DNA from 4 places in the Terrisporobacter glycolicus ATCC 14880 genome. Region 1 is predicted to be linked to each of the others. Evidence: riboswitches for the same ligand, from Rfam matches in the RefSeq annotation. Region 1 holds a riboswitch; each other region holds the start of a gene.

Region 1 (8,406 bases):
TATTTGGAGATAAAGAAGTCATCCCTTCTCCTACAAGGGAAGGAGTATTTGGCATTGTTCTTACTATTTTTTTATCATTTCCAATAATTTTTTCCATTGCTTCAATAGTTTTTCCTGCTGCTATTGTTATTATTATCTTATCATCTATTAAATCTTTTATTTCTTCTAATATTTCGTCATATATTTCTGGCTTGACACCTATTACTATAAGGTCTGAAAATTCAACTACTTCTTTAGAATCTTTACTTACATTAACATTATAATCTCTTTTTATTCTTTCAATTGTTCTGTCACTTTTTGCAGAAGCAATAATATGGTCATTATCAATTATTTTAGAATTTAATATTCCTCCTAAAATTGCACCTCCCATATTTCCCGCACCTATAAAGCCTATTTTTTTCATAATGTGTCCTCCTTTTTCATAATACTATTAAATTATATCATTGCTTATTTATAACAGAAACATTTTTATTGTTTTTAATGTAAAATCTCCATAATTTGTCTTTATCTTCCTGTGCATAATCTATATTAATTCTTTTGTCTTGCACAATTTCAAAATCATTATCTGTATTATCTTCTATATAAAGTTTACTTCCAAATATATTTTCCCCGCTTAAACTTCTGTCTATATTTAAACCTTTACAAAGTTTACCTGGACCATTTGTCAGATTCTTTTTTTGATAATTAGTCAATTCATTATATGGTTTCAAAAACCTATTATAAGATATTTCATCCATATAACTTATGGGCTCAACTGCTCTAATCAAAACACATTCTGGTATGTTTTTTTTATTAGCTGAAAGGTTTAAGCAATTATACATACCATAAATTAAATAAACATAAATATGTCCTCCGCTTAAGTATAGAGGATATGTTCTAGTACTTTTTCTATTTTTGTAGGCATGGGCAGCTTTATCAATAGCTCCCATATAAGCTTCTGTCTCCACTATTTTAGTCACAATTTTTTTATTATCATACTCCCTAATTAAATATTTATTCAAAAGATTTCTAGCTAAAGTTATTCCATCTGCACTATAAAATTTTTTATCCAAATTAAATCCTCCTTACTTATGCTTTTCTCTTTATTAATATTAGTATAACTCTATTTTTTTCAATTATTGATGAAGTAATTATATTAAACTATAATTTATTTATAGACATATAAAGGGGGGATTAAATTGAAAACTTTAGGAATAATTGATATTGGTTCTAATTCAATAAAATTAATAATCGTAGAGATAAATAATAATTTACATAATGAGATTTTTCATAAGAAATTCCAAACTAGATTATCTGATTTCGTAGGAAGAGAAAACAAAGAATTATCCTCTGAAGGTATGAAAAACTTCTTTGGAATTATATTTACTTTTAAAAAATTCTGTGACGACTTTAATTGTGATGAAATAATTGCTGTAGCTACAGAATCCCTTAGACAAATTAAAAACTCCACAGAGATTATAAATCATATTTCTAATTCTTTAGAAGTACGCATAAGAGTATTATCACCAAGTGAAGAATGTTACTATGGTTATGTTTCTTCTATTCCAGATAAATTAAATAACTATGTTCATTTAGATATAGGAGGAGGAAGCGTAGAGATAGGATTAGTAAAAGATAAAATACTTATAAAAAGTGTTAGTATCCCTATGGGTGCTTTAATAATTACAAACAAATTTCATATTAAAGATGGTATTTGTGATGAAGAAATAAGCCAAATTAAAGAATATCTCTTTGAGAAATTAAAAAATATTTTATGGATTAATGAATGCAAAAATTTGCCTACAGTTATAATTGGTGGGTCAATAAAGACTATTGGTAGAATTCATCAAAAGGAATATAACATTATGTCAAATATTCATGGTTATGAGTTAAATCATAATGATATAGAAATTCTTTTGAAAAAAATCAGTCATCTATCTTTGGAGGAAATCGTTAATAACACAGGTATATCCAAAAGTAGAGGAGATATTCTTTTAGGTGCTTTAATTATTTTAAATAGCCTTATATCATATTTCCAATCATCAAAAATAATTATTAGTAAGTTTACAATTAGGGAAGGTATTATTAATGACTATGTAAAAAATAATTATTTATTTTAAACTAAAAAAGAAGGATATTAATCCTTCCTTTTTATTAAAATTCACATATTATAAATTAAAATGTTGGAACTATACTTCCTTTATATTTTTCTTCTATAAATGACTTAACTTTATCACTTGTTAGTGCTTCAGTTAATGCTTTTACTTTTTCACTATCTTTATTGTCTTCTCTACAAGCTAATATGTTAGCATATGGTGAGTCATTAGATTCTATTGCTAAAGCATCTTTAGTTGGATTTAAGTTAACATTTAAAGCAAAGTTAGTGTTTATAACAGCAAAGTCCACATCTTGTAAAGTAGATGGTACTTGAGCTGCCTCAACTTCTACTATCTCCACATTCTTAGGATTTTTAGTTATATCTTTTGCTGTTATTAATTCTTTATCAGCAACTTCAATAATACCATTATCAGCTAATAATTGTAATGCTCTTGCTTCATTTGTTGCATCATTTGGTACAGATATTTTTGCTCCATTTTTTAAGTCATCTAATTTATCATGTTTTTTAGAATAAATTCCCATTGGCTCAATATGAACTTTAGCTGTATAAGTTAATTTTAAATCTTTTTCTTTATTCATTTCTTCTAAGTAAGGAACATGTTGAAAGTAATTTGCATCCAGTTCTCCCTCTGCCAAAGATGTATTTGGAAGTACATAATCATCAAATTGTATTACCTCTAATTCATATCCTTTTTCTTTCAATAGCGGTTTTACAACCTCTAAAATTTCTGTATGTGGTGTTGGAGATGCTCCCACCTTTATAGTTTTATCTTCCTCTTTACTAGACTTTGAGCATCCTACAAATAATGATGCACTTATAACTCCTACTAATGTTAATCCTATTAATTTTTTTAATTTCATTTTGAAATCCCCCTTATATTTATTATTTTTTATTTTAGTTTTTTATATGCATAGTCTCCTACACTTTGTATTAGCTGTACCATTATAATAAGTGTAATTACAACATATATCATAACTGAAGTATCAAACCTTTGATGCCCATACACTATGGCAACTTTTCCAAGACCTCCTGCTCCTACAGTTCCTGCCATGGCTGTACATCCTAATATGGAAATTATGGATAAAGTAATACCAGATACTATTGACGGCATCGCTTCTTTTACCATTACTTTGAATATTATTTGTAAGTTTGTAGCTCCAAAGGATTTTGCAGCTTCTATCAGCCCTTCATCTACCTCGTTTAATGCATTTTCAATTACTCTAGCAATAAATGGCGCAGCACCTATGGTAATAGGAACTATGGCTGCTGTTTCTCCAATAGACGTTCCAACAATAAATCTTGTGAAAGGAATTAATGCTATTAGTAAAATAATAAATGGAAAACTTCTAACCATATTCACTATAAATCCCAGAATACTGTATACGACTTTATTTGGCTTAAGTCCTTTTGGCTTGGTAACCACTAAAATTATTGCCATTATAAATCCTAAAATTGTTGCTACTATAGTAGGCACAATTATCATGTATAATGTTTGAAGTAAAGCATCTCCAAGTATTTCAGCTAAATAAGTATATAAACTAGTTTTATTCATTTATAATCTCCTCCCATCTAACCTTTTTCCAATCTAGATAATCTTTTATATTTTCTCTATTATCATTATCAACATTTATAATTAATGATCCAAGTATATCTTCTCTGTATTTTTCTAACTTTCCACATATAATGGAGAAATTTATGTCCAAATCCCTTGCCATAGAAGTTATTATGGAGTCATTAGAGATTTCTTTTGGGAAGATTATTCTGATATTAGTTCCCTTTGGAAGTACGATATCATCTTCTCCCACTAATTTTTGTAAGTTTTTAGAATTTTGTAAAAATAATTCTTCTGTATCTCCTATCTCTAACACTTCTCCATTTTCCATAATAGCCACTCTAGAGCAAATTTGTTTTATTACTTCCATTTGATGAGTAACCATAATTATTGTTATATTAAGCTTTTTGTTTATATCTTGTAATAAACTTAATATTGATTTTGTTGTGTTTGGATCTAAAGCTGAAGTTGCTTCATCGCATAAAAGTACTTTTGGGTTTAGTGCTAAAGCTCTTGCTATTGCCACTCTTTGTTTTTGACCTCCACTTAAATTTCTGGGTTTCATGTTTTTCTTATCCTGAATTCCTACCAATGACAAAAGCTCGTCTACTCTTTTATTTATTTCATTTTTTGAATATTTAAAGCATTCTAGTGGTAGGGCCACATTTTCAGATACTGTTTTTCTTTCCAATAATGAAAAATGTTGAAATATCATTCCCAAATCTTTTCTTAAAAATCTAAGTTCTCTTTCATCTAAATTTTTCACTTCTCTGTCTTGTACTGTTATACTTCCGTCCTCATAAGTTTCTAGTCTATTTATGCATCTTAGTAATGTGGATTTACCTGCCCCACTATGGCCTATTATTCCAAATATCTCGCCTTCTTTTATATGCATATTAATATCATTTAAAACTTTTGTTTTTCCATAATATTTATTTACTTCACATATTTGTATCATATTATTCCCCCTTAAAAGTCTCTTAATTTTGTCTAAAAATGGTATTAAAAAAGCCTAAGTATAAACTTAGGCTAAATAACTAATTTATACTCATCTTTCAACTAAAAATAGTTGCAGGATTTAGCACCATGTACAAACGTACTGGTTGCCGGGTTTCATAGGGCCAGTCCCTCCACCTCTCTTGATAAGAGTCTTTTTAATTTTTATTATGTTATAAATATTAACCATTTTCTTTTTGAATGTCAATCATTTATTTTATTTTTACAAATAATTTTTTTATTATTTAGTATTTCTAGTAATACCTAATTTTGTGTCCATGTCTTTTAACATTTTTACGAAATTATTAGTAACATTTTCTCCAGCTCTTACTGTATCATCTACTAATTTAATAAATTCATCTTGTGTTTTATTGTAATCATCTTTAGATATTTTATCTAATTTTGCTATTTTAGCATCTATATCTTTTATTGATTTTTCACCCTCAGCAATTAAACTTTCATGCATTTTCTTTAATTCTGAATCTTCAGTTTTTCCATCATTTTTTAATCCATCTACAAATGCTTGAATTTTTTCTTTGCTATCTTTGTAAGCAGCTTTTACATCATTTAAATATTTTTCATTACCAGGATATTTTTTTTCTTTATAAGTGTTAGTCACTGTATTAACATCTGTATACATGTTATAGTCAGATAATGTTCCAAGATTTTTGTCGTATAATCCTGTATAAGTGTTTAAATAAGTTTTATCCGCTACTTTATCTGTAGTTTCTGTTTTAGTTCCTGTTTTTGTTTCTGTTTTAGTTTTGTTACTACAAGCTACTGCAGTAAAAAGTAAAAGTAAAGACAAAGTTAGTGTTAAAAATTTTTTCATTTAAATTACCCTCCATTTTAAGTTATGTCTTTAAATACTATTATCTCTATTTTTAAATTTTTTATTTGTGTAGAATAATTTTCTAAAGCAAAAAAAATTATCTGTAAAATTAGGTAGTTTTTGTAAAATTTATTTTTTAAAAATTTTCTATAATTATATCGCCTTTTATAATAAAATATATCTCTAATAAACATTATCTTAATATAGTATTCATATAATATTTATAACTATTTATCCAAATCTATAATTTGTGGAGGTTAAAATATGGCATTATCTAAATCCAGGATTAGTAAAAAAAATTTATCTGATGAAACAAACATTCAAATAAAACTTCTTCAAAATGGAAGATTTGCTACTATGCTTTTTATGATCGGATGTTTTCTTAACTTTATTGAGTATAACTATTCGGAAAAAGCCATACTAGAGTCCGCATCAAATGTAGAAAAATATAATCCAGTTATACTGGATAATGAATTAAAATCTGCAGAAATAGCACAAATGGTAAGTGTAATATTTTTACTTGCTATGATTATATTTGCAGGCGACAACTTAATAAATTATATGTTAGAATTAGGCATAGTTACTTCAGACCCATCTGACGATAGTTCTAATTTTGAAATATTTAATGAAAATAGTAACCAGGGATTGAGGATTATTACTGTTTTTTCCTTAGTAAAAGTACTAGGTTATTTTGGGGCTGCTATAGGATATACTATATATTTAAAAGAATTAGAAGAATCAAACACTTAGATTTATTACAAAAAAGACTACTAAGTTTAAAGCTTAGTAGTCTTTTTTATAATATTTAAACATATTTTTCTTGCCAAAACTATTTTAAAACATCTTTTTTAAAATAATTATGGCTTTTTATTTATTTTCATATTATACTTTTTGTATATATGTTTTTAATCATTGTATTTAGAGATTTTCTTTAGATACAATTTAATAAAAATTTACTACCTACCAGAAAAGTATTGACTGATCTGTAAGGAAATTAGTTTATATCAATACATAACTTTATTTACAAAAATACTAACTTTTCTTTCATTAGTTTAATTACTTTTGAGAAAAGTTTTTTTATTGTAAAGTTGTATTTTCTTAAATTATAAGTAGACCTTATTAGATTAAATTTGACTTTATTTTATTTAAAATAATAGTTAATTATGTACTTTTGTTGTCTCTTTTTTAATTAAAAATTTAGCATTATTTGTTGAATTCATATGAAAATATTAGGAGGAAAATATGAATATAATAAAGTTAATTGACAAACTATATGAAGAAAATTCATTAAATAAAAATGAGCTCCTCTATATACTTGATAATATTAAGGGTGATGAGGTTGATTATTTATGTGAAAAAGCTGTAACTACTAGAAGAAAGTTTTATGATAATAAGGTATATATGAGGGGTTTGATTGAATTTACAAACTACTGTAAAAATGATTGCTACTACTGCGGTATAAGATGCTCAAACAAAAATATTTCGAGATATCGACTAAGTTTAGAACAAATTCTGGAATGTGCAGATTTGGGATATAAATTAGGATACAGAACTTTTGTATTACAAGGTGGGGAAGATAATTATTTTACTGATGATAAAATTATTGAGGTTATAAAATCAATAAAATATAAATATGCTGATTGTGCTATAACCTTGTCTATAGGCGAAAAATCTTATGACTCTTATAAAAAATTTTTTCATGCTGGAGCTGATAGATATTTGTTAAGGCATGAAACTGCCACAGAAGAACATTATAAAAAGCTACATCCTAAAAATTTAAAATTATCAAATAGAATTAATTGTCTTAGAGATTTAAAAGAAATTGGATATCAAGTTGGTGCAGGATTAATGGTTGATTCTCCATACCAAACTAATGAAAATATAGCTGGAGATTTAATTTTTTTAAAAGATTTAAATCCAGAAATGGTTGGTATAGGTCCTTTCATTCCTCATCATGATACTATTTTTAAAGATGAACCTACTGGTTCTCTTGAAAAATCTATTATTGTTTTAGCTCTTACACGACTTTTACTTCCATCTGTGCTTCTACCTGCAACTACTGCACTTGGTACTATTAATCCAAAGGGGCGTGAAGCAGGTTTAAATGCTGGATGTAATGTAGTTATGCCAAATCTTTCACCTACAGATGTTCGTTCTAAATACGCTTTGTATGATAATAAAATTTGCATGGGTGATGAGGCTGCTGAATGTAGAAATTGCATAGAAAAAAGAATAAATATGGCTGGATTTGTATTAGATACATCTAGAGGAGATAATATAAACTGGAATAGTCCCTTATAAGTTTAAAATACTTTAAACTTTTCATTTTGAATAAATAAGAAAAACAGTTGTTATTTACATAACAACTGTTTTTCTTTAGTTACATTTACTATAACCACATTGAAGACATATTGTACAACCACCTGTTGGAATAATAGATTCATTTCCACACTCTGGACAAATAAATTTTTCATGTCCGTCTTCAACATGGTTTTCATCAGACTTTTCTATTTTTTCTTCTTTCTTATTTTTATCTTTTTTATCATTTAATAATACGCCACTTCTTTCACAACCATCTCTGTATATCGTTATACCTTTAAGCTTATTTTCCCAAGCAGACATATAAATATTATAAATGTCTTCTACTTTAGCTTCATAGGGTAAATTTATAGTTGATGATATGGATGCATCAATATGTTTTTGCCAAATTCCTTGCATAGCTATTCTTTCTTCTGGTTTAAGACTCATAGCTGTTACAAATATATCTGGCAGTTCATTTTCATCAGTAATATCTTTTAAATTCATGTATTCTTTTACTATTGGAGTATATACTTTGTAGTAAACATCCTGTGAATGAAGTGTTTCTGTTTTTCTTGTGTATGAAATATTAAACATAGGCTCTATTCCTCCACTTATGCCAAGCATGGT
Region 2 (8,406 bases), 690 kb from region 1:
TCTCCCTTTTTATTACATTTCAGTTGAATTATATCATGATTTTATTGGAGTTCAAGAGAATCGATATCATATATATAAAAATACAATACTGCTTATTAATTATAAATTTTTTAAATGAATAATTTCATCTTTTAATGTTCTAATTGGTATTTTTATATTATAATCACCCAATAATTTTTTTAACTCTTCTATAAATACGCCTGATTCATTCTCCAAAGATATACTTTTTATTTTTTCATTTAATGATGCACATCCTCCAAGCTCTCCTCCATAATTACCTTTGCAAGTAAAATTATATCCACAACTAGGACTGCCATCTATAGCAACAATACCTATTATTTCAAATTTCTCTTTATTTGTATAATACTCTATTAATTGTTCTATCACAGGCTTTAATAGATTATTACAATGTTTTTTAAAAAATGGATTATCAAATTGATTTTTTTCATGTCCCCAACGTTTTGAACCATACATTGTAAACTCTGGACATGGTAATTGTAATAATTCTATATCTTTTTTAAAAACTTCACTTAATAATTCTTTTCTTAAATTATTTTCTTCGTTAATTTCTTCTATATTATATCCTTCAACTTTTGATGCTCTATTTAAAATGCAATGTGTTACAACTAAAATTCTTTTCATAATTCCTCCTTATTTTATCTATAAATTATTATTTTTATTATATATAAAAAAGCCATGGCAATTTATTTTCACCATAGCTTTATCTAAAACTCTAAATTATTTTACATCATAAAGAAAAAATATGCTAATAAAATAATACCAAGTATTATTCTATACCATCCAAATATTTTAAAGTCATGTTTTTTAATATATCCCATAAGGAATTTGATTGCCCATACAGATACTACAAATGATACTACAGTACCTACACCTAATACTATTAATTCAAAACTTGTAAATGCAAATCCAAATTTAACTAGTTTAAGTAAACTTGCCCCAAACATTACTGGTATGGCTAAGAAGAATGTAAATTCTGCTGCTATTTCCCTTGATACACCTATTAATAATGCTCCAACTATTGTTGCCCCTGAACGAGATGTTCCTGGGAAAACTGCAGCTATTAATTGGAATAATCCTATGATTATAGCCATTTTATATGTAAGTTGATTCATATTTGTAACTTTAGGTCTTACATCCTTATTCTGATTTTCAACTACTATAAATAAAATACCAAATATAATAAGCATAGTAGCTACTGTTTGGAAATTATAAAATAGTGCATTTATTTGGTCATCCCATAATAATCCAATTACTGCTGCAGGAATACAAGCAATTACTATTTTAATCCACATAATAATTATGTCTTTTTGTACAAATGGTTTTCTATCAAATTTAAAAGGAAAAATCTTTTTCCAATATAAAATTACAACAGCCATTATGGCACCTAGCTGTATAACTACAAAGAACATTTCTTTGAAAGCTGGCGACATACCTAATTGTAGAAATTCATCAACTAATATCATATGACCTGTACTACTTACTGGAAGCCACTCTGTAATTCCTTCAATAATACCCAATATGATGGCTTTAAATATTTCTATCCATTCCATGTTTTCACCTCATTTATATTTTCTTTATTTGAATAAAAAAAATCCTAATTAATATTTAGGTCTTTTTCTAGTATACCATATAAAGTATGACTTAGCCTCATAATTTTATACTTACTATTTTGTAATAAAATTACAAATTTTTCAAAAAATAAAAATTTAATTTTCCTATTTATCCCATCACAACTATCCTCATTATAAAAAAAGTTATCTAAGATATTTTAGATAACTTTTTATATTAAATAGTTAGCTATGCTATTTTTTCTGATTTTCCTTTATTACTTTTATCTTTTGGAAGACCTAAACCTATAGCAACTATACCACACAGAAACATTAATATTGGATAGTGTAAGTACCCAATTATCGCAAATGGTGATATTCCAGCCAAACCTGCCGCAGTTAATAGTTGCGCTCCATAAGGAATTATTCCTTGCCATACTGATGAAAATATATCCAATATACTAGCTGATTTTTTTGAATCTATTTCATATTCATCCGCTATATTTTTAGCTATTGGTCCAGCCATTACTATGGCTATAGTATTGTTTGCAGTACATAAATCTACAATACTGACTAATGCTGCTATTCCAAATTCAGCACCTTTTTTATTTTTTATTTTACTTTGTATAAAATCAAGTACAGAATCTATTCCTCCATTAAACTTTATAAGCTCAACCATTCCGCCAACTACAACAGATATCATACAAAGTTCGAACATTCCTGTCATTCCTTCCGATACAGCTGTTATTACCCCAAATAAATCTAAAGATCCTGTTATTATTCCTATTGTTCCTGCAAATATTACTCCCCCACCAAGAAGTAAAAATACATTTGCTCCAAGAACTGCACCAATAAGTACAAACAAATATGGTAAAACTTTTACTAACTCATAGTTATATGTTTCATTTGATACGCTTACATATCCTCTGCTCATTACTGTTAATAATATTATAGTAATTATAGCCGCTGGCAGTACTATTAAAAAATTTACTTTAAACTTATCTCTCATTTCACAACCTTGGGTTCTTGTAGCAGCAATTGTTGTATCAGATATCATTGATAGGTTATCACCAAACATTGCTCCACCTACTACTGCACCTAAAACTAGAGCTACTGGTATACCCGTTTTTGAAGCGACTGCTACACCTATTGGACCTATTGCTGCTATAGTTCCTACAGATGTTCCCATTGATATAGATATAAAACACCCTATAACAAATAATCCTGTAACTAATAAGTTAGCTGGTACTATTGATAAACCTAAATTTACTACAGAATCAGCTCCACCCATGGCTTTTGATACACCACTGAAAGCTCCAGCAAATAAGAATATTATAAGCATTAAAATAATATCTTTATTTCCTCCACCTTTACAAAATACTTCCATCTTCTTATTAAAATCAGCTTTTCTATTAAATAGAAATGCTACTGCTGTTGAAATTATAAAAGCTACTAAAGTAGGCATTTTATAAAAATCTCCACTTATAACTCCACTTCCAATAAATAAAACTAAAAATATTACTAATGGCAACAATGCCAATGCACTACCTTTTTGTCTTTCCTTGCTCATAATTATTCTCCCTTCCTTATAATACTTACTATCAGTTGAAATTTTACTTTCAAGAATAAAAAAAGCTTGAGAATAATCTCAAGCTTTTATAAACTATGTTATTCCTCATCTTTCAGCCTTCGCTGCAGGATTTAGCACCTTTTTATATAAATATATATCGGTTGCCGGGTATCATAGGGCCTGTCCCTCCACCACTCTTGATAAGTAAGTAAATATTTATTTTTATTAATTAATATATTAGAATATTTTTTATTTACTGTCAACTTTTTATTATTAAAAAATTCTAATATAACATATAAAGTACAGACTATTTTTCAGGTATATAGATTTGTTTTGTGTCAAATCCCAAATTTTTAAATTTAGAATATAAAAATTCGTACTTACTTGGTACAATTTTTATTACATTCATATCAAAAGGTAATTTTGATATATTTTCTACCTTAATATTTTTTCTAATAAGTAAGTCTATATATTCTTCACACCAAGGTTTTATAATTTCTGCTTCTCCACTTATTTGCAAACCACATAAATTATTCATACTTTTATAATCTTCATATACACAAAGAGATATTTGATTGTTTTTTGAAAGCCCTATAAACTTTAGACCACCTTCACTAGTTATATAAATGTTTCCATCGTAATACTCATATTCTAAAGGTGTTGCCCTTACAAAGTCTCCATATCCAGTAGCAAGTGTACATGTATTTTTATTTTTAAGAAAGGTTTCAATTTCTTTTTTAGTTATATTAACTGGAGGTATAAACTTAGGTGTATTAAAATATTCTCTCAAGTTTTTACCTAATTCTAATACTTTGTTATCCTCAGTAGTAAACTTATTTATAAACATTTCACCCTTTATATACTCACAAAAAATATTTTCATTATTGACAACTTTTTTTAATTGTTCAATCTTATTTAATGCCTCTTGTTTATTTAATCCTATACATACTAAGGCCACTCTTTTATTATTTAAGTCTATTTTATTTTCCTCTATATATTTCAAAATTTTTTCACAGTTATTTTGTCCATACAAAGAAAACACTAAAACAATATTAGAATAATGTTTAATATCATGCGGTGAATCATTAATGTCAAAAGATTTTGCTGGGCCTAATATTGGACATACGGTGTTTGAGATAACCTTACATGTTTCATACTTACTTTCATATAAAATAAGAGTAATATTCATTTTATCCACCTCTTCATAATAAATCTTATTATTTGACATTTATTTTTTAGGAATTATTATCATATATACCTTTCTTACTATTGTTACACTTTTCATAACTCACGTCTATTAAATGTGTAAACATCTTATGTTTTTATTATCTTTATATTTTTTTCAATAATAAAAAAAGGAATTATTAAGATTTACTTAATAATTCCAATATGTACTTTTTCTTTTCGATGATTATAAAACTCTTCTTGCATTTACATAAGTATTTACATAGTACGAACTATTCATATCGTTTATAACAACTTTTCCTTGCCCAGATGCAGCATGGATTAATTGTCCATTTCCTATATAAATACCACAGTGAGTAACTCCACCATTATTTGATCCAACAGTGTCAAAGAATACTAAGTCTCCAGGTTTTAAATTACTTCTACTTACATAAGTTCCATAGTTACTTTGTAAAGATGATGTTCTTGGTAATGTTATTCCAGCAGCATTTTTAAATACATAGTATGTAAACCCTGAACAGTCAAATCCACTAGGTCCTTGAGCACCCCATACATAAGGCTTTCCTAATAATTTTTTTGCATAAGAAATTACCTTACTTGCTGAAGTACTAGTTGAAGTATTAGAATCTGAAGAACTTCCAGAAGATGGTTTTTTACTAGTTAAATATGTACTCGAAACATATCCTGTTACACTTCCACTAGTTATTTTTGACCATCCATTACTAGTTGATTTTACAGTTACTTTTGTTCCATGACTTAATGTAGTTATTACTGAGTAGCTTGTTCCAGCTCCTTTTCTTACATTTAATCCAGCTTTTGAGTCTACGTATTTAGTAGTTGATGTTTCACTATTTGAATTATTGCCAGTACTTGGCTTACTACTACTTAAATATGAACTAGAAACATATCCTGTTACACTTCCACTAGTTATTTTTGACCATCCATTGCTAGTTGATTTTACAGTTACTTTTGTTCCATGACTTAATGTAGTTATTACTGAGTAGTTTGTTCCTGCCCCTTTTCTTACATTTAGTCCAACACTTGCATCCACATATTTTGTAATTGATGTTTCATTACTATCATTATCTGAAGTATTGCCTGAACTTGGTGCTTTACTGCTTAAATATTGATTTGAAACATATCCTGTTATACTTCCACTAGAAATTTTTGACCAATCACCACTTGTAGTTATTACTTTAACTTTAGTTCCATTAGTTAATGTTGCTATCTTAGCATAGCTAGTTGATGGACCTTTTCTTACATTTAATCCAGCTGAAGTATTAACATATTTCTCACTCGTTGAAGTTGATGTTCCATCTGATATATAATCCTTGTGAACATAACCTGTTTTTGAGTTATATTTTATTTTTCTCCAACTGCCATTTGAACCTAAGTAAGTAACTGTTTTTCCTTTTTCTATTTTACCCATAGAATCATATGACTTGCTTGGTCCAGTTCTAAAGTTTACTCTTCCTGTTATTGTTCTTGTATCATCTGCATGAGAGTTCGTCACATCGGTCATTGGTGCTACTAACGCTGTAGCTAGCATACCTGCCATTACATATTTTTTATTTATACTCATATTTAATCGATTTTACAATTTTATAAATTGTAATTTCTATCCCCCTTCCAATATGTAACATATCTGAAACATATTTACTTGGTATTAATACTATTATTACATTTTTAAATTAGTTTGTCTATATTTCGACAGTAAAAAAAATACATTTTTGTAACTTTTTCGTAACTTTTTCCTTTCAAAATTGTAATTTTTTCCTAATTTAATTTTAATAAATATGTTTTATAGAAATCAATGATTTTTATATTATTTTTTTACATTTATTTTCAAAAAATAAATGGTGACTCTTAACAGATATCACCATTTTATTTATAATAAATTTACTTGTTTTTATAATTGAGCTTCTATTTTAGCTTTTATATGTTCTTTTGGAAGGAAGCCTACCATTTTATCTACTGCTTCTCCATCTTTGAATATTATCATTGTTGGAACAGTTGTTATCGCATATCTTCTTGCAACATCTAGTGCTTGATCCACATCAACTTTAAAGAAATTAGCTGTATCCATTTCTCCACTTAATTCTTCAAATACAGGAGCTAACATTTTGCAAGGTCCACACCAAGTTGCAAAAAAGTCTACTACGCATACTCCATTCTCTATTGATGTATTAAAATTATCGTTATTAAGTATTTGTGCCATTAAAATATCCTCCATATTTTTCTATATTTTATTTGTCATTTATATTTTATTACAATAACAAATTTATATCCATATTATTATTAATATATATACCCATTTTTTACATAAATACACATTTTTTATATTATATAAATAAATTTAGGTTTGATTCTTCTGTTGCTCCTAAATAAGATGCTACTCCTCCTATTTCTACACCATCAATAAACTCTTCTGCTTTTATGCCCATAAGTTCCATACTCATGGAGCAAGCCACAACTTTTACCCCCATATCCATTGCATTTTTTATTAATGTGTCAATATCATCCACATTATGCTTTTTCATAATTTGTTTTATCATTTTAGGCCCCATACCACCCATATTCATTTGTGATAAAGGTAATTTATCTGTGTTTGATGGCAACATAATATCAAACATTTTCTCCACAGTATCTTTTGAAACAGAGGGCTTGTCTTTGCTTTTTAAGATATTAAGTCCCCAGAACGTAAAGAACATCGTTACCGGTTTTCCCATAGATGCCGCTCCTGTTGCTATTATAAATGATGCAATTGCTTTATCTAAGTCACCACTAAATACCACCATTGTAGCTCCATCTTTTTCATTGTTACTTAAAGAGCAAGAATGATTTACTTTTACATCCTTACTTCCTTTTTGTATATAAGCTACAAAAGCCTTTTTATTTTTGTCAAATTCAGATTTTAATAAAGTATTCCCTGTTTTATCACACCACGAATCAATGTCTTTTGTAAAACCAGGATCACTGGCCTTAACTTCTAGTATTTGATTTTTTTCCATTTTATTAATTTCTTCAAATACTCTTCTTATTGGACCAGGGCATTGAAGTCCACAAGCATCTAAAGTAACATGGGCATCCACATTTTCCTTATTAAAATCATTTTTATTCATTTCTTTTCCCCCATTATTTTCACTGATATTTTGATTATTTAAAGCTTTTTCTGCTTTTTTAACAGCTAAATAAGTTTTTATTCCACCATCAATATTTACACAATCAAAACCATTTTGAGATAATATTCTACAAGCAATATATCCTCTAAGTCCTACTTGGCATGTGACATAAATAATTTTATTCTTAGGTATTTCATTTAATCTATGTCTTAAAACTGTTAAAGGTATATTAATAGAATTTTCTATTACCCCTGTAGCTAATTCAAATTCTTCTCTTATATCTAAAATTATAGAATTATTATTGTCTAATTTATCAACTTCATACCATTGAATAACATTTACATTATTTTCAATTATATTTTCAGCATAATATCCCAGCATATTTACAGGATCTTTTGCTGAATTGTATGGTGGAGCATAACACACTTCCACATCTTGCAAATCATATATATTAAGATTACCTTTTATTGCAGTAGCTATTATATCAATTCTTTTTTCTACTCCATTTATTCCCACACCTTGTGCTCCAAATATTTTTCCATCCTTAGGATCAAATATCATTTTATAACAAATCGGAAAAGAACCAGGGTAATATGATGCACTTGATGATGGATGAATATGAATTACTTCATAATCAATTCCTAATTTTTTCAAAGTTTTTTCATTATTTCCCGTTGTAGCCACAGTATAATCAAAAACTTTTGCTACAGATGAACCAAGACTACCTTTGTACTCTGATTTTTTACCACAAATATTATCTGCAACTATTCTACCTTGTCTATTTGCTGGCCATGCAAGAGGAATCATTGTAGGTTTTTTATTTACGAAATCCATAATCTCCACTGCATCACCTAATGCGTAAATATTATCATATGAAGTTTTCATATTCTTATCAACTACTATGGCTCCACGTTGATTTACTTTAAGGTCACATTCTTTTGCAATATTTGTTTCTGGTTTT
Region 3 (8,406 bases), 1.7 Mb from region 1:
ATATTATTATATATTTTCCTAACTCGTACTAAATGGGGCTATGAAATAAGAATAGTAGGTTCCAACCCGGAGTTTGCAAGATACTCAGGAATAAATACTAAAAGATGTATACTTTATACTTCATTTATATCAGGATTTATTGCAGCAATAGGTGGAGCAATAGAAAAATTAGGCATGTATAGACGTTTTCAATGGGCTCAAGCTCCAACATATGCATGGGATGGAGTTATAATATCTATACTTTCATCTAATAACCCAATATTCATACCAGTTGCAGCATTTTTCTTATCGTATGTGCGTGTTGGTGCAGATATAATGTCAAGACAAACAGATGTGCAAAATGAAATAGTTGCTCTGATACAAGGTGTAATAATTCTTTTAGTTACAGCTGAAAGATTCTTATACTTTATAAAACAAAGAAAAGAAAGCCAATTAGCTTTGGCAAATAATGAAAGCAAAGGGGGAGACAAGTAATGGAAGCTCTATTTGACATCTTATTAAAAGATGGTTTCTGGTTTGCTGTTATAAGATCTACAACTCCTATACTTTTAACAACTTTAGGAGCTATGATAGCAGCTCGTGCAGGAGCTAGAAATATAGCCTTAGAAGGTACAATGTTAACGGCGTCATTTGTTGGAGTTGCAGCAAGTCACTTTACACAAAGTGCCTTTGTAGGTTTAGTATTTGCAGTGATTTCAGGAATAATAATGAGTAATATAATTGCTTATTTTGCTCTTAAATTAAAATCAAATATAATAATATCCGGTATATCATTAAACTTAATGGCATCAGGTATGACTGTATTTGGTTTATATTTATTAACAGGAGATAAGGGAGCATCAACCTCTTTAAATTCTTTAGTTTTACCTAATATAAATATACCTATAATAGAAAATATACCGATAGTAGGTAATATATTATCAGGTCACAACATATTAACTTATTTGGCATTAATATTAGTATTACTTGTTTGGATAATGTTCAAATATACAAAATTAGGTCTTAGGATCAAGGCTGTTGGAGAAAGTCCAGAAGCTGCAGAATCTGTAGGTATTAGTGTTAATAGAGTTAAATATATAGCTTTAACAATGAGTGGTGCTTTAGCAGCTCTTGGTGGAGCATTCTTATCTATGGGATATGTAACATTATTCTCAGCAGGCATGACATCAGGAAGAGGATATATTGCATTAGCTACTCAAGCTATGGCAGGATCAAATCCAGTTGTGGGACTTTTAACTTCAAGTTTATTTGGATTTACAGAAAGTATGAGTAACTATTTACAGGGAGGAAAACTTCCAATAGAGTTTGTTCAAATGTTGCCATATCTTGCTATAGTAGTAATTTATGTTATTTATTGTGCCAATAAAACAAAAAAAGAAAATAGTATATAGGAACTTATATAAATAAAAATCTATTATGTTAATTTAAATTTATTTTATTAATGTAATAGATTTTTAAATGTATTGTTAATAAAGAAATATATTTGAGGAGATGCAAAATGATAAATAAAATAGCTAAAGTAACAATATATGTAAATAATCAAGATGAAGCTAAGAAATTCTGGACTGAAAAATTAAACTTTGTAACAAAGATAGATGAAACAGAAAGACCTTTAAGATGGATAGAAGTTGCACCTAAAGAAAGTGAATGGGTAACTATAGTTTTATATGATAAAAACCTTATGAAAACTAAATATCCAAATTCTAATACAGACTACAAAACAGTTATATTAAGCACAGAAGATTTGGATAATGCGTATAAAGAAATGAAAGCTAAAGGTGTTGAAGTTACCCAAATAGTAACAATGCCTTATGCTAAATTATTTACATTTAAAGATCAAGATAATAACGAATATTTACTACGTGAAGATAAATTTAAAATAAAAAATATTTGACAATTCCAAATATTAATATTACTATTAATTACAAATAAAAAAATTAATTTAGACAAATATTAAGAATAGGAGAAATGGTGTTATGAAAAATTCAACAATTATAATAAAATTAAATATACAACTTCATCATCACCATCATAGAACCAAGGGATTGTAAATTATGAAATTTAATTCATAGATACAAGCCCTTTTAGTGCTATTAAAAAGGCTTATATCTATGGTGGAATATATATTATAAATATTAACCACATAGGTATTAGCCTATGTGGTTTTTTTATTGCAATAATAAATAAAAATTAAATTATTAGGAGGAGAAAAAAATGAAAAAGGTATTAAAAAAATTAACAATGGGATTATCAGTTTTAGTAATTATGATAGGGGTAGTAGGGTGTAATAAAAAAGATGTAGGTTCAAATGATAATGAAATAGTAGTAGGATATGATAATACATATTTTCCTATGGGATATTTAGATGACAATGGAAACACAGTGGGTTTTGATGTGGATTTAGCCACAGAAACTTTCAAGATACTAAATATGAATGTGAAATTTCAAAACATAGACTGGTCGATGAAAGAAACTGAATTAAATTCAGGAAATATAGATGCCATATGGAATGGATACTCATTGACCGAAGAGAGAAAAGAAAAAGTTGCTTATACAGATGCATATATGAAAAATAGTCAGCTTATAGTAACTCTAAAAGATTCACCAATTAAAAAGAAAGAGGATTTAAAAGGTAAAATAATAGGAACTCAACAAGGATCTGCGGGTCAAGAAGCTTTAGAAAAAGATACAAAAGTATTAAAAAGCTTAGATGGCTCACCAGTATTATATGATACTTTTGATAAAGTTTTTAGGGATTTGGAAGCAGGACGAATAAATGCAATAGTTGGAGATGAAACTTTAGTTAAATATTATATAAGTAAAAAAGGTGAAGAAAAATATAAGATATTAGATGATAATTTTGGAACAGAAGATTATGTTGTTGCATTTAGAAAAGATGATACTGAGCTTAGAAACAAGGTAAATAAGACAATAAAAAAAATAAAAGAAGATAAAACTTTTGATGAAATTTATAAAAAATGGTTTGGCAAAGCTGATTAAGATATAAAAATTAAGGAAAAAACAAGGAGGAAATTATATAATGCTAGAAGGATTAAAAATTACATTATCAGTGTTTTTTATAACATTGATAATATCAGTACCACTTGGAATTATGATAGCTTTTATAAGATTATCTAAAAATAAAATGATAAGCCAAATGGCAAATATATATATATTAATTATGAGAGGAACACCTTTATTATTACAACTTGTATTTGTATTTTTCGGTCTTCCTTTAATGGGAATAATATTTGACAGATTTGATGCAGTAATCGTAGCATTTTCATTAAACTATGCAGCTTATTTTGCTGAAATATTTAGAGGTGGAATTCAATCTATAGACAAAGGTCAATATGAAGGTGCTTTTGTACTAGGATTTAGTAAATTTGAAATGTACAGAAAAATAATTTTTCCACAAGTCATAAAAAGAGTGTTACCTGCCATGTCAAATGAAGTAATAACTTTAATTAAAGACACTGCTATAGTTTATGCAATAGGGTTAAATGATATATTGAGAATCGCTCAAATAGCACAAAATCAACAGGCAAGTATAGTTCCCTTAATAGAAGCTGGGGCAGTGTATTTAGTTTTAGTTGGAATTTTGACAATTATGTTTAAAAAATTTGAAAACAAGTATGCGTATTATAGATAAAAAGATGGGAGAAAAATTATGTTACAAGTGAAAAATTTAACTAAATCCTTTGGAAATAATAAAGTACTAGATAATATAAATTTTGAAGTAAACAGTGGGGAAGTATGCGTACTTTTAGGAAAATCAGGTGTAGGTAAAACTACGATTCTTAGATGCATAAATGGTCTTGAAGATTTTGATGATGGAGAAATAATATTAGATAATTGTGTAATGAAAGATAAAAATCATATATTAAAAAATAGAAATAAAACAGGAATGGTATTTCAAAATTTTAATTTATTTCCACATATGTCTGTTTTAGAAAATATAATATCAGCTCCAGTAAATGTATTGAAAAAATCTAAAGAAAATGCAATAAAAGAAGCAAAAGAAATTTTGAAAATGGTAGATTTAGAAGAAAAAATAAATGCTTATCCTTATGAATTATCTGGAGGACAATGTCAAAGGGTTGCCATAGCAAGAGCTTGTGCATTAACGCCAAAAATTCTTTGTTTTGACGAACCAACATCAGCACTAGATGTGGATTCAATAGAGAAAGTTTCTCAAATAATAAGAAATTTAAAGTCAAAAGGCATGGCAATTTTGATAATAACTCATGATATAGGATTTGCTAACAAGATAAAAGATAAAATAATAAAAATAGGAAGCTAATATGAAAAATAAATAAAAGTATAAAAATTAAATTATATAATTTACTTTAAAAAAGAATGGTGTTACTATAATTATCAAATTAAAAAATAAATATCTCTTATCTAGAGTGGTGGAGGGACTGGCCCTATGAAACCCGGCAACCAGTATATTTTTATATACATGGTGCTAAATCCTGCAGTATATTTACTGAAAGATAAGTATAAATTCGCTATTAAAACTTGAGTTTATACTCAAGTTTTTTTATTTTATATGGATGGAATTTCAAGTAATGGAGGAGCTACAGAGATTTTTATTTTACTACAAATTTAAGGGGGAACATTATTATGAAATTAAAAAAATTATTAAACTTAGCACTAAGTGCAGTATTATGTGCATCGTTAGTTGGATGCTCAAATTCATCGCCTGAATCTAAAGAGGATAAAATAATTAAAGTGGGAGCTACATTAGTTCCTGGTGGAGAATTATTAGAAGAGTTAAAACCACTTATAGAAGAAAAAGGATATAAGTTAGAGGTTGTAATATTTAATGATTATGTATTACCTAATGAATCATTAAATAATGGAGAAATTGATGCAAATTTATTTCAACATAAGCCTTATTTAGATGAGGCAGTAAAAAGTAAGGGATATAAAATAATGGCAGGATCTAAACTATATGTTTGTCCAGGAGTATTATATTCCAAGAAAATAAATTCTATTGAGGAATTTAAAAGTGGAGACAAGATTGCCATAAGTGATAATGCTGCCTCAGCATCAAAGTCTTTAAGATATTTGGAGAGTGAAGGATTAATAACTCTAATAGAAGGTGATATAGTTGGTGTTAATGATATTACTAAAAATCCAAAAAATTTAGAATTTGTTCAATTAGATGTGGCCCAAATACCTCCATCATTAGAAGATGTTACAGCTGGATTTGTGGATACAACTTATGCTATACCTGCAGGACTTAGTGCAAAGGAAGATGGAATTTATACAGCACCCATAAATGATGAATATGCTAATTTGCTTGTATATAGAGTAGAAGACAAAAATAGTGAAACAATAAAAGTGCTAGAAGAAGTTCTTACATCTGATAAATGCAGAGAACTTATAGAATCTAAATATAATGGAATTGTAATACCTGTATTTTAAAGTAAACATAGTTGTCTAAATGAAACATATAAAATAATACATTTCGATGAAATTTGTCCTATAATTAATGTTAAAATTATCATGATTGAATAGAAATATTAACATGATATAATATAAATGTATTAAAAAATTAAATAACTTGGAGGACAATATGGCAGGCAATATATTTGGAAAAATGGCAGCAGATACATTAGGTTTATCTGATATAGGTAAGATAATAGATCCAAAGGACTTTAACAAAGTTGATGGAGATGATTATATAATGAATGAAGATGGGGAGAAAATCTACTTTGTTATAAAATCAAAATCAGATGAGTATGTATTTACAAATAGAGGATTAATACATGTTGATGGTGCATCTGCTGTAAGTAAGAAAAGAGTAGTAAAAAGACATGAGTTTCGTAGTGAAAATGTTCATTCGGTAACACTAGAAACAGCAGGAACAGTAGATTTAGATGTTGAAATAAAATTTAGTTTTGCAGACAATTATTTTAGTATAGATGTTGATAAAAAACAAATAGAACAATTAAAAGATTTATATAAAGCTTTATTTGAAATTGGGAAAATACAACATAAAAATAAACAGTCTTATGAATATGGAATGAAAAGCTTAGACATGGCAAATGATGCTATAAGTAGATCTCGTATGGAGGGTAATACTGCTAATATGATAGAGGAAATTACTAAATTTAATTTTAGCTGGATGAGCGATATAAGAGAAAATTATAATAACAAAGATTTTGGATATGTTTTTGAAAAATATATAAATAATTAACAAAGCTAAAGAATTAGAAGTAATCTGAAAATACTATAGAATACAACTTAAAAAGTTATAAAATTAAAAATGATATAGGGGAATTATTCCTCTATATCATTAATATATTCTATGAAATAATATACTAAAGTAGGATCAAATTGTGTTCCAGCGCACCTTTGGAGCTCTTTTATAGCTTCATTTTTACTTTTTGTATTTTTATAAGGTCTATTATTAGTCATCACATCAAAAGAATCAGCAATATTAATTATTCTAGATACCAAGGGGATTTCATCTCCTTTAAGTCCAAGAGGATAGCCCTTGCCATCCCACCTTTCATGATGTGTAAGAACGCATTTTGCAACAGTATATAGTTCACTAGATGCATTTATAATGCGATACCCCTTTTCTGTATGGGTTTTCATTATTTCGAATTCTTCACTAGTAAGGGAACCTGGTTTTAATAATATATCTTCGGAAATGCCTATTTTACCAATATCATGTAATCTAGCTACGAGAATTAATTCATCTAATTCTGAAATTTTAAAGTTTAACTTTTGTCCCAAAGCTAAGGCATATTTAGTTACTCTTTTGGCATGTTCATTAGTTTCTAAGTTTTTTTCTTCTAGACTTTTTAGTAAAGAATCCATAATAGATCTTTTAATACTTTTATTATCCAATAATTTATGGCGATAAACCTTTTCTTCAGCCTTGTTTATGCAATCATAAATATTATCATCAATCTCATATTTAACTACAGTTCCCAAAGAAATACTAAGTTGCATATATTTATAATTATATTTTTTACAATCATTTAAAATTTTTTTTATTAATTTATCACATTTTAACTCATCAGCATTAGGAATAAGAATGATAAATTCATCTCCACCCCATCTAAAAACATATTCGCTTTCGCTGCAAGAGGACCTTAAAACATTAGAGATACTTCTTAGCAAATTATCACCTTCTAAATGACCAAGGGTATCATTAATTAATTTTAATCCATTAACATCGCCCATTATTATACCTAGAGGATGATATTTTGTTTTATTAAGTTTTTTTATTTTTTCCTCAAAACTATTTCTGTTATAAAGATCAGTAAGTGCATCTATTTCACTTAAATATCTTAACTTCTCTTCTAATGTTTTATGTTGAGTTATATCCCTTGATATTCCCACTATACCACGGATATTCCCAGATTCGTCAATTATGGGTGTTTTTATGCTTTCCTCAGTTATAATATGACCGTCAGGGTGCCTATAACAATTTTCAAAACTAATTGGTTTTTTAGTTTTTAAAATTTTTTTGTCTTGCTTATAGAAGTTCATGGCTCTATGTTTGTTATGCATTAAATCTAAGTCAGTTTTTTTTAATAGACTATCATCATCCAATAAATTACAATTGTGAAAATTTTTAAAGTTATTTAAAAAGGCCTTATTGTAACCTAAATATTTGGAATTTTCATCTTTGTAAAAAATTGCCTCAGGAAGTGTATCTATAATAGTTCTTAAAATATTCTTTTGATGTATTAATTCTAATTGTTTTTGCTTTTTTTCATTTATATCAATAACTATGCCTGCAATACCTTGTGTTTCTTGTTTTATGTCAAGAATAGGAAATATATAAGTTCTAAAGTATAAACCTTTAATAAGTACTTCAGAAATAGTGACTTTTTTTGTTATTAATGTATTTTTAAGTTGTTCATTATAAGTATCAGACTTTTCTTTAGATAATACATCAACAGTTTTTTTTCCAATGACATCACATGCTTTTACGTTATATAAATTTTCATAATGATCATTTATAAAAATTATTTTTGTGTCAATGTCTTGTATCCATACAGGATAAGGTATATTTTCTAAAAATAATTTATATATGTCTGTAGAATTATTATTCTCCATTATATAAGCTCCTTTTGAATGTATTTTGGCAAATTATAACAATGAATATTTTACAATTATTTTATAATTATGTCTACAACTACTATATAAAAAGGAACTACTAAAACTTATATATAGTAGTTCCTGCTAAAGTTATCTTTCTTCTAGTATGAATTTATTTATAACATGAGCAACTCCATCTTCATCATTAGAAAGAGTAATATAATCTGCTAAGTCTTTTATTTCTCTTGTAGAATTTCCCATGGCAACTCCAAGTCCTGCATATTCTATCATATGTTTATCATTTTCTGCATCTCCAACACAGATGATTTCACCTTT
Region 4 (8,406 bases), 350 kb from region 1:
GGAAAAGAAACAGATATAAGAAAATCTATAGCTAGTTTATTGGAAGATATATTGGATCAAGATAGTTATGAAAACGATTTACCGGATGTTACACGAATTGAGCTAGCAACTTTTTCTGCTTTATCAAATATTTTTGATTTAGATTCTATTATGTTTATAGAAAACATAATATGGGAACTTGAAGAAAGTTTAGATTATACTATTAGTCAACCATATTATATAAACCTAATAACGCATATATTAATTTGTATTAAGAGATTAAAGGAAGGTAATCAAATAGAGTCCAATGAAGACAAGATAAAAACACTTGATAATTTAAATGAAAAAGTATATGAAAATGTTATAAATTTAATTGATAAAATACATGAAAGATATAGTGTTTCTGTAAGTAATGAAGAGATTTACTATATATACAAGTATATCGTTTCTTCTGGATTTGGAAACACACTTGATAATAATATATTTATATCTGAAAATTATATAAATAATAGTGAAGAAGTAACAAATATGATGATAGATACAATGTCAGAATTTCTTAATATAAACTTACGAGAAGATGAATTATTGCAAAAAGGTTTACTATTACATATAAAACCAATGTTAAATAGGTTAAATTATGATATTCAAATAAAAAATCCATTATTAAAGGAAATAGAAGAAAGATTTAGTGAAATATTGGGACTATGTAGATTATCTATAAAATTAATATCGCCACACTACAATATAAATAATATAAGTATAGATGAGATTTCGTATTTAGCGACTTATTTTCAAGCAGCAGTAGAAAGAAGTGTTAGTAGTAAGAGAATATTGGTTGTATGTCATAGTGGTTATGGCACATCGCAGTTGTTATCAACTAGACTAAAGAGGGCTTTCCCTCAATGGACCATAGTAGATATTGTATCATTACATAAATTAGGTGATATAGACATGAAAGATATAGATTTTATTGTATCTACTGTAGATATAGACATAAAAGATAAAATGTATATAGTTGTATCGGCCTTATTAATGGAGAGAGATATTAATAATATTAAAAACATACTTATGAATGCATCATCAGAAAATAATAATATAGATTTTAATAATTTAGCGCTCGAGATGGAAAAAAACATATATTTTAACGGAAATTATAATGAAGAAGTAGATTATATATTAAGAAATACAAAATTAGAGCAGGTTAATTTATCAAAATTTTATAGAATTTATATTAATACTTCATATAAAGAAAATAAATTAATAACTAATATAGATAATAAAAACAAATCTATTTCTCTCTATATATTATGTAATAATTACGACTACCTCAAAGAAATTTTACTTGATATATATAACTTATTTATTTGTAAAAAATATATTAATTATATAACAGTATGTGAAAGAGAAGTTGATATCATAAAGTTATTTAAACATGTAATAAGGGAGAGTATATATGAGTATTAGAGATATAGTTAGTAATGATTGTATAGATTTAGATATAAAATATACCACAAAAAAAGAAATACTAGAAGAATTAATAAAAAAGCTACACAAAAGTGGATTTATTGCTGATAAAGACAAATTTTATGAAGATTTATGTTTTAGAGAAAAAGAAGGTTCAACTTCAATAGGAAATTACATAGCAATACCTCATGGACAATCAAGTTATGTTAAAAGGTTTTCTATAGCAATAGGTAGGACTAACTTAGACGTTCAATGGGAGGATGAGGATAATTTTCCAGTGAGGCTTATTATTCTTTTTGCAGTGCCAGATTCTGGCGACTCAAAAGATGAACTTCGTACAATGGCTCAAATGTGCAGGAAATTAGCTGATGATGATTTATGTTATAAATTATTAAAATCTCAAAATTATGATGAGATAGTTGAAATATTTTCTTAAAAATATATAATGAAACTTTTGTGAAATGAATTTTTGGATTATTATAAAAATTAAAAAAATAAACCACTAGGTCATGTTTTACAATCTAGTGGTTTATTTTCTATAAAGGATAATAAAATCCTGTTACTATATTGTTTTTTAAATAAACTGCTGAAGCAAGAATTATTATACAAATTATTATAAAAGTAAAGTCCATACCTTTTAATTTTTTATAGCTATACCATGTTCTTTTCTTTTTCTTACCGAAAGATCTTAGCTCCATAGCATTTGAAATGGTTTCGATTCTTTTAATAGAAGAAGAAACTAGAGGAACAAATATTGTAGTATAGTTTTTCAAAATCTCACTTATACTACCTTCATTTTTATGGAAAGCTAGCCCTCTTGCTTGCTGAGCGTCTAAAATATCCCTGTATTCACGTTGAACATCTGGGATATATCTAAATGCAATGTTTACAGCATAAGCTATCTTATAAGGAATACCTATTTTGTTTAAACTACTGGCAAATTCACTTGGATGTGTTGTGAATATAAATATGGCAGTTATAGGCATTAATACTGCATATTTTAATGATATAGTTAAAACATAGAATAGAGTTTCTTTGTTTATATATGAATATCCTATGTTGATTAATTGTGTATTTGTACCTACTAATTCACTTCCGTATTGTGGGGTGATTAGTAGTATAAAAATAACATTTATTATATTGAAAATAACCATCATCCATAGTAGTGGTTTTAATGTTTTTGATGGTATTTTTGAAAAATAAAGCATTACAGCACTGATTAATGCCATAGCTATAAACACTCTTATATCAAGAAACATTACTGTTATAATTGTCCATGTAAGAAATAATAGTATTTTGCTTACACCACTTAATCTATGAAAAATAGAGTCACCCTCAATATAAAGAGTTTGGGCTCTACTCATTGTATTTCACCTGTCTTTCGTAATCTATAAAGAATTGTACAAAATCATTTGTATTTTTTATGCTAACTGCTTTTGCTAAAGTTGATAATGACGTTTCTTTTAAGTTTGCTTGTTTTATAATATTTTTATCAGTTAAAATGTATGATGGTTTATTATCTGCTATTTTTTTACCATTAGAAAGTACTACAGCTCTGTCACAATATTCCAGAGTTAACTGCATATCGTGAGTTATAAGAATTATGGAAATTCCCTTGCTTGCCAAACATTTTACAAATTCCATAAATTCTGTGTAGTGTTTGTAGTCTTGTCCAGCAGTTGGTTCGTCAAGAATTATAACATCTGGATTTATTGCCAATATGGAAGCTATAGTTACTCTTTTCTTTTGCCCATAGCTAAGGGCTCCAACAGGCCAATTCCTATATGGATATAAACCGCATATTTTTAACACTTCTTTAACTTTTGTATCAATTTCTTCCTTAGAATATCCTCTGCATTTTAATCCTAGACCAATTTCATCTTTTATCATATGTTGAGATATCATTTGATTTGGATTTTGCATTACATATCCTATAGAAGAGCCTCTTTTCTTTATGCTCCAAGAGTCTATACATTCATTATTTAAACATATACTGCCTTCTTTGTATTTTAAAATGCCTGTTATAAGTCTACATAAAGTTGATTTTCCTGCACCATTATTTCCAACAACAGCTAAGATCTCGCCTTTATTAACATAAAAAGAAATATTTTCTAAAGTATTTTTATTTTTGTTATGAGAAAAAGTTAAATTATTTATCTCAAGGATTTTCTCTTCATTATTATTGTCCTTTATAGAAGCATTTTTAGAATTATTCTCTAACCAATTTTTTATATTTTCCTTAGATTCTTCATCCAAGTTATTAAATTCCCTTAAATTATTTATATTTTCCAAATTACAATTTGCATATTTCATAGCTGATACGTAAAGAGGTTCTCTAAGTCCACTTTTTTCTAATAAATCTGATTTTAAAATTTCATCAGGTGTACCAATAGCTTTAACTTCACCTTTGTCTATAATAATAACTTTATCAAAGGGTTGTTCTAGAACATCTTCTATTCTATGCTCAACTATTATAATAGTTTTATTTGTTTTTTTATGAATATCATTTATTAATTGCATAATTTCTTTTCCAGAGGCAGGATCTAGATTTGCCAAAGGCTCATCAAAAAGTAAGACATCAGCATTACTTCCAAGAACTCCAGCAAGAGAAACTCTTTGCTTTTGACCACCAGATAATTCATAAGGACTGTGATTAATAAAATCAACCATATTTACTAATTCCAGTGCATTAATAACTTTAACTTTCATTTCGTTAAGAGGAATAGCATCATTTTCAAAACTAAATGCCACATCTTCACCAACACAAAGACCTACAAACTGAGAGTCTTGGTCTTGCATGATTGTACCAATTTTTTTACTTATATCTGATAAACTTTCTTCGTAAGGTTTAATATTGTCTACTATAATTGAACCTTCCATTTCACCATTGTATGAAAAAGGAATAAGTCCATTTAAACAATGAGAAAGAGTGGATTTTCCAGAACCACTTGGCCCTACTATTAAGACTTTTTCACCCTTATTTATAGTAATATTTATATCCTTTAAAGTTTTATCAACTACATTATTATATTTAAAACTAAAGTTTTTAAAACTTATCATTATATTCTCCTTATTTTTTATTTTGCTTAGTCCTCAATCTTTAACCCACTATTTTTTTTATTTGCTCTAACAAAACCTAGTATAGTTGGAACACCAACACCTAAAAATACTATTGCGTTTGTAAATATGGCAAGAGCTGCCTGAATTTTCATTTTATCTAAAGGTTCACCCATAACAAGCACGTCAAAACCTGCAGCAAATACAAATGCTAAGATAATACCAATCACACCTGTAATCACAAGATATGAAACATGGAACTTATTACATAATCCATCTTTTATACTAAATTTCTTGCATTTGAAAACTAGTCCCATAAAAAGACCCATAATACCAGAGCTTGCAACCCAGCCCCACCAGATTCCCCAACCGGCAATCATATCAGTTAACATATGTCCTAAAAACCCCATTGAAAATCCAACAAATGGACCAAATAGAGCAGAGAATATAGCAAGCAAAGCTATGGCAGGTTTTAATTGAGTGTTAGGTCCTATGGGTATTCCAACAAACCCTAAGGCTCCATAAAGAGCAGAAGCAACACCGATTGTTACTATTGTTTTTGTATCTATTTTGATCATATTACTCCTTTTTCTCCATTCGTTTCTTTATATTTAAAATTTATTAATGAACTTTTATATAAAAAAAATCTCTTTCTGATAAGAAAGAGATTATATGCGTAATCTTATCTTCCAGAATTCTTCTGTAGGAATTAGCACCTTTGTCTTTAGACCGGTTGCTGGGTTTCACAGGGCCAGTCCCTCCACCTCTCTTGATAAGTAATATTTAATTTTATGTGAGTTCCACAAAATATTCTACAAAATAAGTCGAAATTTGTCAAGTTTAAATAATTTACAAAATAATTACATTTATAAAGGACTTATGGAGGAAAATCATATTTTAAAGTATATTAATATTAATTAAAGTAAAAGTGGGGGGAATTTATGAGTAAATTAAAGAAATTTTTATCTATTATATTAATAGTAGGAGTGATAATTACTTGCGGGTTTACAAAAAGTGTTGATGGGGCTTCAGTATATGGGAACAGTAATTCAAATATTAGTAATGGAGGGTATGCAGCTGCAAATGGAAACTACTCTTATATAAGAAGTAGCAAGATATATAAAGAAACTAAAGAGGCAAATTATTACTATATTTACAGAACTTATAAAAATGGAAGTGCAAAAAAACAAATAGTAAATAATGCATCAGAAGAACCATACATAAATGTAGTTGGCAAGTACATGTATTATGTGGGAATATACGACTCTGGTAATAGGTATGGTATTTATAGAGTTAAAACTGATGGGACTGAGAAAACTAGATTAATAAGCAATTATGGATACAATCCAATTATAGTAAAAGATAATTATTTATACTATATAAAAGAAAGCGTAAATAGTAATTATGATGAAGCAATGTCTTTGCGTTGTTACAGCTTATCAGCTAAAAAGACTGTTTCAACATTATATACTACATCATCAAGAGTGATAGATAATATATCCTTATCTGGCGACTATATCTATATAGTAGCAAATGGATATGATAATTCTATAATATACAAAATAAACACAAAAACTAAAAAAAGAACTACTGTTTATAAATATAAATCTGGCAAAAAAGAAGAATCTTCTATAGAAGATATGGTTTACTATAAAGGAAACATTTATTATACAGTTTATAATGATAAGGATTCTTACAATGAAAATGACGATACTTGTGAAGTATATAAGATATCATCTACTGGAAAAAATAACAAATGTTTATCGAAAAATTTCACTTCAAGCATAAACTTGTACAATAATAAAATTTATTATATTAATTCAAGTGGCAATGTATGTTCAATGAATTTAGATGGAAGTAACAGAAAAACTATAAAAAAAACAAGTAAGCATCAATGGCATTATGGTATAAATATTGCAAAGAGCAGAATTTATTTTGGAAAAATAGTATTTGATCAATATGATGAATTTGATGATATACTTAGCGACAATATATATAGAACAACCTTATCGGGTGGTTCTATAACTAAAATGTAGAAACTATAAGAAAGACTGTAGTATAAGAAATTAAATTTATACTACAGTCTTTTGTTTTAAATTAATAATTAAGTTGTATATTACTATTATCTTTTAAATATTCGTTCTTATCCATATCAACATCGTTATTTATAAAGTCTTGTAGAACTTTTCTTGAGTTTAAATCGTATAACCAAACCCAACCAGCTTTTTTGTATGTACCACCTTTAATATGAACGTCATCTATTATTGGGAACTGCCCTTGTTTTATAGTTAAAGGCTTGAAGTTGTATGCAGTAAATGCTATATTTATTAAATCCTTTGGTGTAAGATTTGTAGATACATATGGAAGTAGTGTATTTAATAAACTAGGATATTTAGAAAAATCTTCTTGCTTCATAGTATTTATAACAGATAGCATAACTTCTCTTTGTCTCTCATCTCTATTTATGGCACTATCTACTTTTCTTATTCTCGTATAAGCAATAGCTTGATAGCCATTAATTCTTTGTTTACCTGAATGAGTTAGAAGTTCCATATTGCCCTTACCAGAATAAGTACATTGTTTGTAAGAACCTGGTATCATTTCATTTATAGATTTAATTTCATATTCTTTAATATCTACTTCTACTCCACCTATTGAAAATATAATATTCATTAAATTATCAAAATCAACTTGAATAAATTTGTCTAACTTTATTTGGAAATTTTCCTCTATTGTTTGGAATAGCAACTTTTCTTTACCCCAAAAATAAGCAGCATTAAGTTTTCCCTTACCTTTACCTGGAATATCAACATAAGTATCACGAGCAAGAGATGTTAGTTTAATATTTTTGTTGTTAGAATCGATAGTGGCAATCATCATACAGTCAGAACGATAGGCAAGTTCTTTCTCCCTACCATCAGTACCTAATAATAATATGTTAGTTATACCATCCACAGTTTCGTATTTTGATTTGTAAGCATCTTCAACTTTAGTGCTTGTTGTATTTAATTTACTATAAAAATGATAAAAAGTGAATAATGGAATAGCTATTATTAGTACTAATAAAATAACAGCAATTTTTGTAAATTTAAATTTTTTATTTTTTTGAGTCAAAAAATCCCCTCCATTTTTGATTTAATTGAAATTCATAATTATATTATAACAAATATTGTAAATTTACATGCTATAACATAAAAACTATACATATTTATATACTAATTCAACAAATACTAACTATTTAATTTATTTGATAAGATAAGTACTTTGGTATAAAGAAGTAATTAAATTATTTTGTTTGAAAAACTTACTAATATAAGATACAATAAAATTATTATATATAAACAAGGGGAATATAATGGATAACTATGTATATAGCTGCAAAGATGGCAAAGAAATAGTACCTATTATGGAAGAAATAATAAAAAATGGGGGACAGTGTAAACTAAGAGTAACTGGATATTCTATGATGCCCATATTAAAACACCTTCGTGACAGTGTAATATTAACATCGTCAAGAAACAGACAAATTAAAAAGGGTGAAATTGTATTTATAAAAAGGAACACTGGGCAATTTGTACTTCATAGGGTATATAAAATAATAGATGATAACACTTTTGTCATGAATGGAGATGCACAACAGTGGGTAGAAGTTGTAAAAAATAATCAAGTTATAGGAGTTTGCTCTAAAGTTATAAGGAATGGTATAGAGATTTCCTGTGACAACTGGAAATATAAAAGTATAATAAAAATATGGCAATTTTTTAGACCAATTAGAAACCACATTTTTAAAATTAATGCTATTATGAAAACAATTGTTAAAAGAGAAGGCGAATAAGGAGAGGATATATTTAATGAAGAAGGTATTAATGATTATAATATCTGCTATCTTAATATGTCTAATAGGTT

What was found. Region 1 has a riboswitch for S-adenosylmethionine ahead of TEGL_RS06865 (methionine ABC transporter ATP-binding protein). Riboswitches for the same ligand answer to the same signal wherever they lie in the genome.
Region 2: it holds a riboswitch for S-adenosylmethionine, as region 1 does, so the genes downstream of both, TEGL_RS03630 (Na+/H+ antiporter NhaC family protein) here and TEGL_RS06865 (methionine ABC transporter ATP-binding protein) in region 1, are expected to answer to the same signal.
Region 3: it holds a riboswitch for S-adenosylmethionine, as region 1 does, so the genes downstream of both, TEGL_RS15195 (MetQ/NlpA family ABC transporter substrate-binding protein) here and TEGL_RS06865 (methionine ABC transporter ATP-binding protein) in region 1, are expected to answer to the same signal.
Region 4: it holds a riboswitch for S-adenosylmethionine, as region 1 does, so the genes downstream of both, TEGL_RS05135 (ECF-type riboflavin transporter substrate-binding protein) here and TEGL_RS06865 (methionine ABC transporter ATP-binding protein) in region 1, are expected to answer to the same signal.

The regions. Positions count from the first base shown of each region.
Region 1 covers NZ_CP117523.1:1,388,757-1,397,162, reverse strand. Annotated here, with positions in the region: gene proC (pyrroline-5-carboxylate reductase) at 1-403, opposite strand, end outside; gene TEGL_RS06885 (DNA-3-methyladenine glycosylase) at 441-1,052, opposite strand; gene TEGL_RS06880 (hypothetical protein) at 1,179-2,099, shown strand; gene TEGL_RS06875 (MetQ/NlpA family ABC transporter substrate-binding protein) at 2,155-2,958, opposite strand; gene TEGL_RS06870 (methionine ABC transporter permease) at 2,988-3,650, opposite strand; gene TEGL_RS06865 (methionine ABC transporter ATP-binding protein) at 3,643-4,608, opposite strand; SAM riboswitch class I at 4,696-4,799, opposite strand; gene TEGL_RS06860 (hypothetical protein) at 4,888-5,478, opposite strand; gene TEGL_RS06855 (hypothetical protein) at 5,743-6,228, shown strand; gene hydE ([FeFe] hydrogenase H-cluster radical SAM maturase HydE) at 6,721-7,779, shown strand; gene TEGL_RS06845 (adenosylcobalamin-dependent ribonucleoside-diphosphate reductase) at 7,855-8,406, opposite strand, start outside.
Region 2 covers NZ_CP117523.1:700,761-709,166, reverse strand. Annotated here, with positions in the region: gene TEGL_RS03640 (CD3072 family TudS-related putative desulfidase) at 100-642, opposite strand; gene TEGL_RS03635 (undecaprenyl-diphosphate phosphatase) at 744-1,571, opposite strand; gene TEGL_RS03630 (Na+/H+ antiporter NhaC family protein) at 1,819-3,138, opposite strand; SAM riboswitch class I at 3,241-3,345, opposite strand; gene TEGL_RS03625 (pyridoxamine 5'-phosphate oxidase family protein) at 3,446-4,366, opposite strand; gene TEGL_RS03620 (C40 family peptidase) at 4,550-5,905, opposite strand; gene trxA (thioredoxin) at 6,233-6,541, opposite strand; gene TEGL_RS03610 (CoA-disulfide reductase) at 6,666-8,406, opposite strand, start outside.
Region 3 covers NZ_CP117523.1:3,081,850-3,090,255, reverse strand. Annotated here, with positions in the region: gene TEGL_RS15225 (ABC transporter permease) at 1-474, shown strand, start outside; gene TEGL_RS15220 (ABC transporter permease) at 474-1,391, shown strand; gene TEGL_RS15215 (VOC family protein) at 1,499-1,894, shown strand; gene TEGL_RS15210 (amino acid ABC transporter substrate-binding protein) at 2,215-3,000, shown strand; gene TEGL_RS15205 (amino acid ABC transporter permease) at 3,041-3,652, shown strand; gene TEGL_RS15200 (amino acid ABC transporter ATP-binding protein) at 3,671-4,303, shown strand; SAM riboswitch class I at 4,398-4,503, shown strand; gene TEGL_RS15195 (MetQ/NlpA family ABC transporter substrate-binding protein) at 4,627-5,433, shown strand; gene TEGL_RS15190 (PH domain-containing protein) at 5,585-6,208, shown strand; gene TEGL_RS15185 (sensor domain-containing diguanylate cyclase/phosphohydrolase) at 6,292-8,088, opposite strand; gene yidA (sugar-phosphatase) at 8,221-8,406, opposite strand, start outside.
Region 4 covers NZ_CP117523.1:1,033,761-1,042,166, forward strand. Annotated here, with positions in the region: gene TEGL_RS05115 (BglG family transcription antiterminator) at 1-1,443, shown strand, start outside; gene TEGL_RS05120 (PTS sugar transporter subunit IIA) at 1,433-1,879, shown strand; gene TEGL_RS05125 (energy-coupling factor transporter transmembrane component T family protein) at 1,980-2,807, opposite strand; gene TEGL_RS05130 (ABC transporter ATP-binding protein) at 2,800-4,503, opposite strand; gene TEGL_RS05135 (ECF-type riboflavin transporter substrate-binding protein) at 4,530-5,078, opposite strand; SAM riboswitch class I at 5,180-5,279, opposite strand; gene TEGL_RS05140 (DUF5050 domain-containing protein) at 5,442-6,536, shown strand; gene TEGL_RS05145 (LCP family protein) at 6,598-7,614, opposite strand; gene TEGL_RS05150 (S24/S26 family peptidase) at 7,856-8,335, shown strand; gene TEGL_RS05155 (hypothetical protein) at 8,352-8,406, shown strand, end outside.